2 regions of the Mesorhizobium sp. M0778 genome follow, and region 1 is predicted to be linked to the other one. Evidence: riboswitches for the same ligand, from Rfam matches in the RefSeq annotation. Region 1 holds a riboswitch; the other holds the start of a gene.
The links. Region 1 has a riboswitch for S-adenosylmethionine ahead of metX (homoserine O-acetyltransferase MetX). Riboswitches for the same ligand answer to the same signal wherever they lie in the genome.
Positions count from the first base shown of each region.

Region 2: linked by a shared signal. The riboswitch ahead of NKI22_RS09225 (O-succinylhomoserine sulfhydrylase) and the one ahead of metX (homoserine O-acetyltransferase MetX) in region 1 are both predicted to bind S-adenosylmethionine.

Region 1 covers NZ_JAMYPA010000001.1:649,922-655,320, forward strand. The annotation lists gene NKI22_RS03365 (SDR family NAD(P)-dependent oxidoreductase) at 1-158, opposite strand, end outside; gene NKI22_RS03370 (DUF1330 domain-containing protein) at 394-714, shown strand; gene metW (methionine biosynthesis protein MetW) at 743-1,357, opposite strand; gene metX (homoserine O-acetyltransferase MetX) at 1,530-2,699, opposite strand; SAM riboswitch at 2,792-2,869, opposite strand; gene hisC (histidinol-phosphate transaminase) at 3,008-4,117, shown strand; gene NKI22_RS03390 (prephenate/arogenate dehydrogenase family protein) at 4,124-5,059, shown strand; gene NKI22_RS03395 (DUF2125 domain-containing protein) at 5,190-5,399, opposite strand, start outside.
Region 2 covers NZ_JAMYPA010000005.1:73,528-78,926, reverse strand. The annotation lists gene NKI22_RS09230 (ceramide glucosyltransferase) at 1-608, shown strand, start outside; gene NKI22_RS09225 (O-succinylhomoserine sulfhydrylase) at 661-1,851, opposite strand; SAM riboswitch at 1,922-1,999, opposite strand; gene NKI22_RS09220 (2'-deoxycytidine 5'-triphosphate deaminase) at 2,143-3,237, shown strand; gene araD1 (AraD1 family protein) at 3,268-4,260, opposite strand; gene mmsB (multiple monosaccharide ABC transporter permease) at 4,444-5,399, opposite strand, start outside.

The DNA.
Region 1 (5,399 bases):
ACGCCCGAGACTTCCCAGGCAAATTGCGCCAGCGCCTGTTTTCCACGGGCGACGGCCAGCACCGCCGCTTTCTCCTTGAGGGCGGCCTCCGCGATGGAGCGGCCGACACCACGGCTGCCCCCGACGACGACGACATTCTGATTTTGCAACGATCCCATGGATCACCTCTCTGTTCCCGGCCGCCGGACCATCCAGGCGCGCTCATCGATAAGGACAGCGCAGGTGGGCGGAAATCATCGGTGCCAGGCAGAAATATCTTTCAGGTGACGGCAGCGGCGCGCCAGTTTTGTATTCGGTGTCATTACCTCGGGGGTAATCGACCAGCGCGCAACGTCCCGGCAAACTGCTCCCATCAAGCCGGTTGTCCGGCTTTCGACCACAAGGAGTTACACCATGACCGCCTACGCCGTCGCCCATATGCGCCAGGTCACGCCAGGGCCGCCGATCGTCGAGTACCTGCAGAAGATCGATGCCACGCTGGAGCCGTTTGGCGGGCGCTTCATTGTGCATGGCAGCGAGGTGGACGTGGTTGAAAACACCTGGCCGGGGCACCTCGTCATGATCGAATTTCCAGACATGCAGCAGGCGCGCGGATGGTACCGCTCGGCCGCCTATCAGGAGATCTTGCCGCTGCGCACCGAGAATTCTCAGTCCGATGTGGTCCTTGTCGACGGCGTTGCGCATCCGCACAAGGCCACCGACGTGCTTGAATAAGGGGAATGATCGGCTCGCGGGCGGCCTGCTACCGTTTCAGCAGAAATACCGCCTGCTGGCCGAAAAAGTTCCAGAACCACCACGGCATCGAGAAGCCGATCCGCTGGCCGTTGGCGTCGAGCGCGGTTGCCTTTTCCACCGTCGCGCCCAGCTCGTCGCATAGATTGACGAAATCGCGAATGGTGCAGAAATGGATGTTGGGGGTGTCGTACCAGTAATAGGGCAGGTCCTTGGTCACCGGCATGCGGCCGTTGAAGAGCAGCGAAAAGCGTACCCGCCAGTGGCCGAAATTGGGGAATGAGACGATGGCGCGGTTGCCGATCCGGAGCAGTTCGTCGAGCACCAGCTTCGGATTGCGGGTCGCCTGCAAGGTCTGCGACAAGACGACAAAGTCGAAGCCCTTGTCGGGATAGAATTGGAGGTCCTTGTCGGCATCGCCTTGAATGACCGACAGGCCGCGCGCCACGCATTCGTTGACGCCGCGCTGCGACAGTTCCAGCCCGCGGCCGTCGACCTTCTTGGTCGCCTGCAGCAATTCGAGCAGCAGGCCGTCGCCGGAACCGACGTCCAGCACCCGCGACTGCGGCGGGATGAGATCGGCGACGACTTCGAGGTCGACGCGCTGGGCGCGGTTGACGCTCATTGGCTCGGCTCCTGCCTGGCGCATGGTCCTGATCCGAAAAGTCTGCAACTTTTCGGGGCCATGCGCTGATGCCTGGCGCATGATCCTGATCCGAAAAGTCTGCTACTTTTCAGGGTCATGCGCTGATGCCTGGCACATGGTCCTGATCCGAAAAGCGTGCAACTTTTCGAGGTCATGCGCCGAGCCCTCTAGCCCGGGCCGCCGAGGCGATGAAGCCTTTGATGGCGGCGAACAGTTCCGGCTCGTCGAGCAGGAAGGCGTCGTGGCCGCGGTCGGTCTCGATTTCGACGAACGATACCGAGGCGCCGGCCGCGTTCAGCGCGTGAACGACCGAGCGGCTCTCCTCGGTCGGGAACAGCCAGTCGCTGGTGAAGGAGACCAGGCAAAAACGGGTCTTGGTGCCGGCGAAGGCATCGGCCAGCCGGCCGCCATGGTCGGCGGCGAGATCGAAATAGTCCATCGCCCGGGTCATGTAGAGATAGGAGTTGGCATCGAAGCGATCGACGAAGGTCATGCCCTGATGGCGCAGATAGCTCTCGATCTGGAAGTCGGCATCGAAACCGAAGGTCAGCGCTTCGCGGTCCTGCAGGTTGCGGCCGAACTTGCGGTGCAGCGCTGCTTCCGACAGATAGGTGATGTGGGCGGCCATGCGCGCCACCGCCAGCCCCTTTTCCGGTCGCTTGCCGTGCTCGAAATATTTGCCGCCATGCCAGTCGGGGTCGGCCATCACCGCTTGCCTGCCGACCTCGTGGAAAGCGATGTTCTGCGAGGAATGGCGGGCGCCGGTGGCGATCGGCAGGGCCGAGAAGACGCGCTCGGGATAGCTGGAGGCCCATTGCAGCACCTGCATGCCGCCCATCGAGCCGCCCAGCACGCTGAACAGCTGTTCGATGCCGAAATGCTCGACCAGCATCAGCTGCGCCCGCACCATGTCGCGGATGGTGATGATCGGCAGGTCGAGCCCGTAAGGCTTGGCGGTTGCGGGATTTGTCGAGGCGGGGCCGGTGGAACCGAGGCAGCCGCCGATGACGTTGGACGAGATGACGAAGAACCGGTCGGTATCGATGATCTTGCCGGGGCCGATCAGCACTTCCCACCAGCCCGGCTTGCCGGTCACCGGATTGGTGTTGGCGACATGCTGGTCACCGGTCAGCGCATGGCAGACGAGGATGGCGTTGGAGCGCGCGTCGTTGAGCGTGCCATAGGTCTGGTAGGCGATCTGGAACGGCGACAGCAGCGTGCCGGCGTCGAGCTTGAGCGGCTTGTCGGCGCCGAAACGCAACACCGGGCTCGACGGCTGGTCGGCCTCGTTGTTGGTTTTTCGCGCGCGCAAAGCGACCATCACATCTCCTTGCCCGGCCTTCAGTTGTCCGCCGGTCCGGGCAACAACCAGTCAGGGCAACAAAAAACCGGCCATGCCTTCGCAAAGCCGGTTACAAGATGCAAACGGCCCTTTAGCAAGTTGTTTAACGTGGCTGCAAGCCGACCGGCCAAATCACCACGGAACTGTCGCTGCTCTTCTAGGACTGACGCATGGCTTCGTCAACGGCAAGTTATTGATCCCGAATTGCCGCCCCTCGACATTCCGGGCCACGGCTTGTATTTCCGCTGCGGCTTCCGGATGGAGGCTTCCTCGACGGATTTCATGGAATGAGCCAGACACCGGATCAGACACGTCCAACGCCCCGCGCCGGCATCATGGACATCGAAGCCTATGTGCCCGGCAAGAGCGCGGCGCCTGAAGGTGTCGTCAAAGTCCACAAACTGTCGGCGAACGAGAACCCGCTCGGTCCTTCGCCAAAGGCGATAGAGGCCGCGCGCGCGGTCGCCGACAAGCTCGCGGTCTATCCCGACGGCAGCGCCAGGCGCCTGCGGGAGGCGATCGCCGAGGTGCATGGGCTCAATCCGGCGAACATCGTCTGCTCCAACGGTTCCGACGAGATCCTGGGCCTGCTTGCGCAGACCTACCTCGCGCCCGGCGATGAAGCCATCATCACCGAACACGGCTTCATGGTCTACAAGATCTACATACAGTCGGCCGGTGCGGTCCCGGTAACGGTCAAGGAGACCGATGAACGCGCCGACATCGATGCGATCCTCGCCGCGGTGACGCCGCGTACCAGGATCATCTTCCTTGCCAATCCGAACAACCCGACCGGCACTTACGTGCCGTTCCAGGAGGTGCGCCGCCTGCATGCCGGCCTGCCGCGAAACGTGCTTCTGGTGCTGGATGCCGCCTACGCCGAATATGTCCGGCGCAACGACTATGAAGCCGGCGTCGAGTTGGTGGGCAGCGCGGAAAACGTGGTCATGACCCGCACCTTCTCGAAATTGGGCCTCGGTGGCGCGCGGATCGGCTGGATCTATGCGCCAATGCACGTCATCGACGCGATCAACCGCGTGCGCGGGCCTTTCAACGTCAATGCGACGGCGATCGAGGCCGGCATCGCGGCGATCCGCGACCGCGCTCATATCGAGCGCAGCGTCGCGCATAACGAGACCTGGCTGGCCTGGCTGAGCGAGCAATTGACCGGGCTCGGGCTGCGGGTGACCCCGAGCGTCGGCAATTTCATCCTGATCCACTTTCCCGAAGACAAAAAGCATTCGGCGGCGGCCGCCGACGACTACCTCAGTGCGCGCGGCTACATATTGCGGCGCGTTTCCGGCTACGGTTTTCCCAACGCGCTGCGCATGAGCATCGGCACCGAAGAGGCCAATCGCGGCGTTGTCGCAGCACTCGCGACATTCCTGAAAAGCTAGGGCACCATGACCTCACCGATGTTCGAAAAGATCGCGCTGGTCGGCATCGGCCTGATCGGTTCGTCGCTGGCCCGCGTCATCCGCCGCGAGGGACTTGCCGGCCAAGTCGCGATTTCGACGCGCAGCGAAGCGACGCTGGCACGGGCGAGTCAACTCGGCCTTGGCGACATCTACACGACAGATGCGAAAGAAGCGGTTCGCGATGCCGATCTGGTCATCGTTTCGGTGCCGGTCGGCTCTTCAGGCACGGTCGCCGCGGAGATCGCACCGGCGCTGAAGAAGGGCACCATCCTCACCGATGTCGGCTCGACCAAGGCATCGGTGATCGCGCAGATGCAGCCGCATGTGCCTGATGGCGTGCACTTCATCCCCGGCCATCCTTTGGCCGGCACCGAAAAATCGGGACCGGATGCCGGTTTTGCCGAACTGTTCGAGAACCGCTGGTGCATCTTCACGCCGCTGCCCGGCACCGATGCCGCGGCACTGGAAAAGCTCTCGGAATTCTGGCGCCGCTGCGGCTCCAACATCGACACGATGGACCCGCAGCATCACGACATGACGCTGGCCATCGTTTCGCACTTGCCGCACATCATCGCCTACAACATCGTCGGTACCGCCGACGATCTGGAGTCGGTGACCAAGTCCGAGGTCATCAAATACTCGGCTTCCGGCTTTCGCGACTTCACCCGTCTCGCGGCGTCCGACCCGACCATGTGGCGCGACGTCTGCCTGCACAACAAGGACGCCATCCTCGAAATGCTGGCGCGGTTCTCGGAAGATCTATCCTCGCTGCAGCGGGCGATCCGCTGGGGCGACGGCGAAAAGCTGTTCGACCTGTTCACCCGCACCCGCGCTGTCCGCCGCTCGATTATCGAGGCCGGCCAGGACATCGACGTACCGGATTTCGGCCGCCAGGCAGTCGAACACCCGCCGAAGGGATAAGCCGCGGCAAGCCGATCGCAGGCCGTACCGCCCCAGAACGGTTCATCGTTTCACGGAAACGCCGAACCGGTCTATCTTTTTGTTTGACGCAATCCGGACGGAAAACCGTTCACAATTTCCTGGAATTGCTCTAGTCGAGCGGCTTGATCTTGCCGAGCGGGATGAAGCCGAGCGAGGCCTTGCCCTTGACGATCTTCAGCGGCATCGACGGTGCGTTGCCGAGCAGCGCCAGTCCGGCGAAGCCGGTCTGGATTTCTTTCTTCTGCTCGGGGATGGCGGTGGCGAGGATTGCCGCCACGGCCTTCGGATCATTGAGCTTGATCATCAGGTCGGCATTTAT
Region 2 (5,399 bases), on a different contig from region 1:
CGCTGCAGGCACGCTGGCAGTACGCTGGAGAGGCGCTCGGCCTTGGCTTCGCCCAGGGCAAGAGCATGTTGTGGAACAAGCCGATGCTTGACGCCAATGGCGGCATCCGCGCACTGGCCGCCGAGATTGCCGAGGACGCCGCCGCGACCAAGCTGGTCAACCGGCTCGGACTGCGGGTCAATCTTGTCGCTTCGCCGTTCGAACAGCCGCTCGGCCGGCGCACGCTTGGCGAGATCTGGTCTCGGCAGGCGCGTTGGGCGCGGCTGCGCCGCGTCACCTTCGCGCTGTTCTTCGCCCCCGAGATCCTGATCGGCGCGGCGCCGCCGCTGGTGCTTGCGCTGATCGCGGCGGCTGACGCCGGCGTCAGCCTGCCGGCAACCGCCATCGCCGTGCTGGTCGCGGCCTACCTGCCGGAATGTGCCCTGGCCTGGGTCAAAGGATGGCACCTGTCGCTGCGCACCATCTTGGCAATGATGGTTCGCGACTGCATGCTGCCGGCGATATGGGCGCGCGGCTGGCTGAGCGGCGCCGTCGACTGGCGCGGCAACGTTATGACCATCCAGACCAAGGCCGTCGCGGAGCTGGAAGAGACCCCGTCCGGCGCCTGACCGGCACGTCCGGCGCGGGCTGTACGAACCCGCTCGCCCTGTTCGGCCAGCCTTATCCGGCAGCTCTCAGCGCTTGCTCGACATCTTCGAGCAGATCGTCGGTATCTTCCAGGCCCACGGAAAGCCTGAGCGTTCCCGGTCCGATGCCGAGCTCGGCGCGGGCCTCATCGGTCAAATTCTTGTGCGTGGTCGTCGCCGGATGGGTGATCAAGCTCTTGGCGTCGCCGAGATTGTTGGAAATCAGCACGATGTCGAGCGCGTTCTGGAAAGCAAAGGCCGCCTGCTTGCCGCCCTTCACATCCAGGCAGATCAGCGTCGAACCACCCGACATCTGCTTCTTGACCACGGCCGCTTGCGGGTGGTCGGCACGGCCGGGATAGATGACGCGGGCGATTTGCGGGCGCTCGGCGAGGAAATCCGCGATGCGGCCGGCACTTTCCGTCTGCTGGCGTACGCGCAGCGGCAGCGTCTCCAGGCCTTTCAGCAGGGTCCAGGCATTGAAGGGCGAGAGGCTGGGGCCGGTGTGGCGGAAATAGTCATGCAGGTTCTCGTCGATCCATTTTTTGTCCGACAAGATAACGCCTCCAAGGCAGCGCCCTTGGCCGTCAATATGCTTGGTGGCCGAATAGACGACGATATGGGCGCCGAGCTGCAAGGGTTTCTGCTGCAAGGGCGTGGCGAAGACATTGTCGACGATCAGCCTGGCGCCGATCGAGTTGGCAAGTGCCGCGACGGCGGCGATGTCGACCACCTCCAGCGTTGGGTTGGTCGGGCTTTCCAGGAAGAACAGTTTGGTGTTCGGCTTGACCGCCTGTTCCCAATTGGCGATGTCAGTGCCATCGACCAGCGTTGCCTCGATGCCGTATTTCGGCGCCAGCGTCTCGACCACCCAGCGGCAGGAGCCGAACAATGCGCGCGCCGCCACGATATGGTCGCCCGCCTTGGCGCTGCACAGCAATGCTGCCGTCACCGCCGCCATGCCGGACGCCGTGGCGCGCGCGTCCTCGGCGCCTTCCAGCGCGCACATACGCTTTTCGAACATGTCGACCGTCGGATTGGCATAGCGCGAATAGATGAAGCCCGGCTCCTCCCCCTTGAAGCGGGCTTCCGCCGCTTGCGCCGTCTCGTAGACATAGCCTTGGGTGAGATACATCGCCTCGGAGGTCTCGCCGAAGCCGGAACGCAGCGTCCCGGCATGCACGAGTGCGGTCTGAGGCTTCCAGTCGCGCTTCTTGGTCATCATTCTATCCAAACACCAAAAATGGTCCAAACAACAAAAAACCGGTCGCGAAAGTCGCAACCGGTCCATATGGCCTTGCGGCCCGACGGTCCTTTAGCGACTTGTTTAACGTGGCTGCAAGCCGACCGGCCAAATCACCACGGGATAACGAGCTTTAGACCCGCACCACGCTTGCGTCAATTGCCGGCATGATTAAGACGGTTGTACCAAGCAGGTGCCAAAGGCGTCCACGGTTTGTGGCAAGGACCTGTGACGAAACAAGACCTCGCCCGGTGTTCGAACGGAGCCAGACCCTTGCGGCAGACAGGCATTCTTCCCGATCGGGATATTTCCGCGCTGTTCCAGACGGGCGCGCTGAAATCGCCGCGCGCGCTCGATGCCGACCAGATCCAGCCGGCCAGCCTTGACCTCAGGCTCGGCGACAAGGCCTGGCGCGTGCGTGCTTCCTTCTTGCCCGGCCCCGACCACAGAGTTGTCGACAAGCTCGACCGGCTGAAGTTGCACGAGATCAACCTCGCCGAAGGTGCCGTGCTCGAAACCGGCTGCGTCTACATCGTGCCACTGCTCGAAAGCCTGGCGCTGCCCGCGCATATTTCGGCTTCGGCCAACCCGAAGAGCTCGACCGGGCGGCTCGACATCTTCACTCGGGTAATGACCGACCGCGGCCACGAGTTCGACAAGATCGCCGCCGGCTATGAAGGCCCGCTCTATCTGGAGGTCAGCCCGCGCACCTTCCCGATCGTCGTGCGCACCGGCTCGCGGCTGTCGCAGATCAGGTTCCGCACCGGCAATGCGCTTTTGTCGGAAAGCGAACTGCACGAGTTGCACCGCGCCGAGATGCTGGTCGCCACCGAGCCGCCCAACATCTCAGGCGGCGGCATCGCGTTGTCGATCGACCTCGACGGTGACAAGGACGGGCTGGTCGGCTATCGCGGCAAGCACCACACCGGCCTGGTCGACGTCGACAAGCGCGCCGCGCAGGATGTCGTCGATTTCTGGGAGCCGCTCTACAAGAGCGGTGCCGGCGAGCTGGTGCTCGATCCGGACGAATTCTATATCCTGGTGTCACGCGAGGCGGTGCATGTGCCGCCGCTCTACGCCGCCGAAATGACGCCCTTCGATCCGTTGGTCGGCGAGTTTCGCGTCCATTATGCCGGTTTCTTCGACCCCGGTTTCGGCCATTCGGCGTCGGGCGGCACCGGCAGCCGGGCGGTGCTCGAGGTGCGCAGCCACGAAGTGCCGTTCATTCTCGATCATGGCCAGATCGTCGGACGGTTGGTCTACGAGCACATGCTGAAACGGCCGCAAGCGCTCTACGGCACCGATCTCGGTTCGAACTATCAGGCGCAAGGCCTAAAACTGTCCAAGCATTTCCGCGCCGCGCGCTGAGCTTCCCCTCACTTTGCGGCCTATGCCGGCTCAAAGCGCCTTCACCGCCACCTTCACCGGCTGCTCGATTTCGAGCGGGTTGCGCAGCGGCAGGCCGAAATCCTTCGCCTCGATCTCGAATACGTCGCCGGGCTCGGTCCTGATGCCGTCGGCGAAGGACAGCGTCGCCGTGCCGAACATGTGCACATGCACGTCGCCCGGCTGGCGGAAGGCCGAGTATTTGAAGTGGTGATGCTCGAGATTGCCAATGGTGTGCGACATGTTCGCCTCGCCCGACAGGAACGGCTTTTCCCAAAGCAGCTTGCCGTGGCGCAGGATGCGTGAAGCGCCGCGAATGTCGGACGGCAGGTCGCCGATCAGGATCTCCGGCCCGAACGAGGCGTTGCGCAGTTTCGAATGGGCGAGGAAGAGATAATTCACGCGCTCGGTGACGTGGTCGGAAAACTCGTTCGACAGCGTGAAGCCGACGCGGAACGGGGCGCCGTCGTCGCCGATCACATAGATTCCGGCGATTTCCGGCTCCTCGCCGGCATCCTGGGCGAAGGCGGGCGACATGAGCGCCGCGCCGGGCGCCACTGCCATGGTACCGTTACCCTTGTAGAACCATTCGGGCTGCACGCCGATCTGGCCCTTCGCCGGCTTGCCGCCCTCCAGCCCCATGCGGAACATCTTCATGGAATCGGTCAGCTGTTCCTCGCCGCCATCGCTGAGCTTCTTGTGCATGGAATCGCGGGTCGCGGCGGAGCCGAGATGCGTCAGCCCGGTGCCGGTGAGATGGAGATGCGCCGGATCGGGATGGTTGATCGGCGACAGCAGCCGTCCCTTCTTGTAGGCTGCGTCGAGATCGACGGTTTCGCCGAAGCCCTTGCGCTCGATCAGGGCGACAAGCCCGGTGCCGGTGCGCGCGGCTTCCATCGCCAGCGAATAGACGCTGCGAGCGCCGTTGATGACGCGGGTCTTGCCGCCGTTGCGGGCAACGACGCGGATCGTCTCGGCGTCGTCGAGGATCTGTGAGATCAGCATGGTAACCCTCTCTGAATTGCGGCCTGCCTTCTTGGCAAACCCTGCCCGGCGCGGCTCGGACCCTGTCCACGCCGCGGTTGAAATTCTTCGTCCGGATTGCGCTCGCGGGTCAGGTCCCTCGGGGGACTTCTTCGCGCCGCCCGGCAGCGCCGCGATGTGACCTGTATGCCTCCTGGTTGCCTCTCAAGCCTTGTTCTTGTTGTAGACGTCGAAGACGACGGCGCCGAGCAGCACCAGGCCTTTGACCACCTGCTGCCAATCGACATTGACGCCCATGATCGACATGCCGTTGTTCATGACGCCCATGATGAAACCGCCGACCACCGCGCCGATGACCTGGCCGACGCCGCCCATCGCCGAAGCGCCACCAATGAACACCGCGGCGATGACGTCGAGTTCGCTGCCGAGGCCCGCCGCAGGCACCGCCTGCCCCAGGCGCGCCGCGATAATCAGGCCGCCGAGTGCCGACAGCACGCCCATGTTGATGAACACCATCAACGTCAGCCGTTCGGTCTTGATGCCCGATAGCTGGGCTGCCTTGGCATTGCCGCCCATCGCATAGATGCGGCGTCCGATCGTCATGCGTTTGGTAACGAAGACGAACAACGCGATCAGCACGCCCATCACCATGAGAACGATGGGCAGGCCCCTATAGGTGGCGAATTGGTAGACCAGAAACAGTGCCAGCCCGCTGATCACCAGGGTCTTGACGACGAACAGCGAGAAAGGCTCGGCTTCGTAGCCATGCCGCTCGCGGGTGCGCCGCGCCCTGAGCCCGAAATAGGCATAGGCGAGCACGGCGGCGAGGCCGATCACGATAGTCGTCAGGTGCAGCGTCAGGCCGCTGCCGACAATGGTTTTGCCGGCGGCGTTCACGGTCGGTGGTATCAGCGTCAATGGGCCGATCAGGTCCGGAATGAAGCCGGAACTCAGCGCCTTGAAGCCGACTGGAAGCGGCCCCACGGAAGACCCGCCACCCAGCAGCGCCTGACAGATGCCGCGGAAGATCAGCATGCCCGCCAACGTGACGATAAAGCTCGGTATTCGGTGATAGGCAATCCAGTAGCCTTGTGCCGCGCCGATCGCGCCACCCACGATCAGGCAGATGATCGACACCACCAGCGGATTGCTCAATGGGC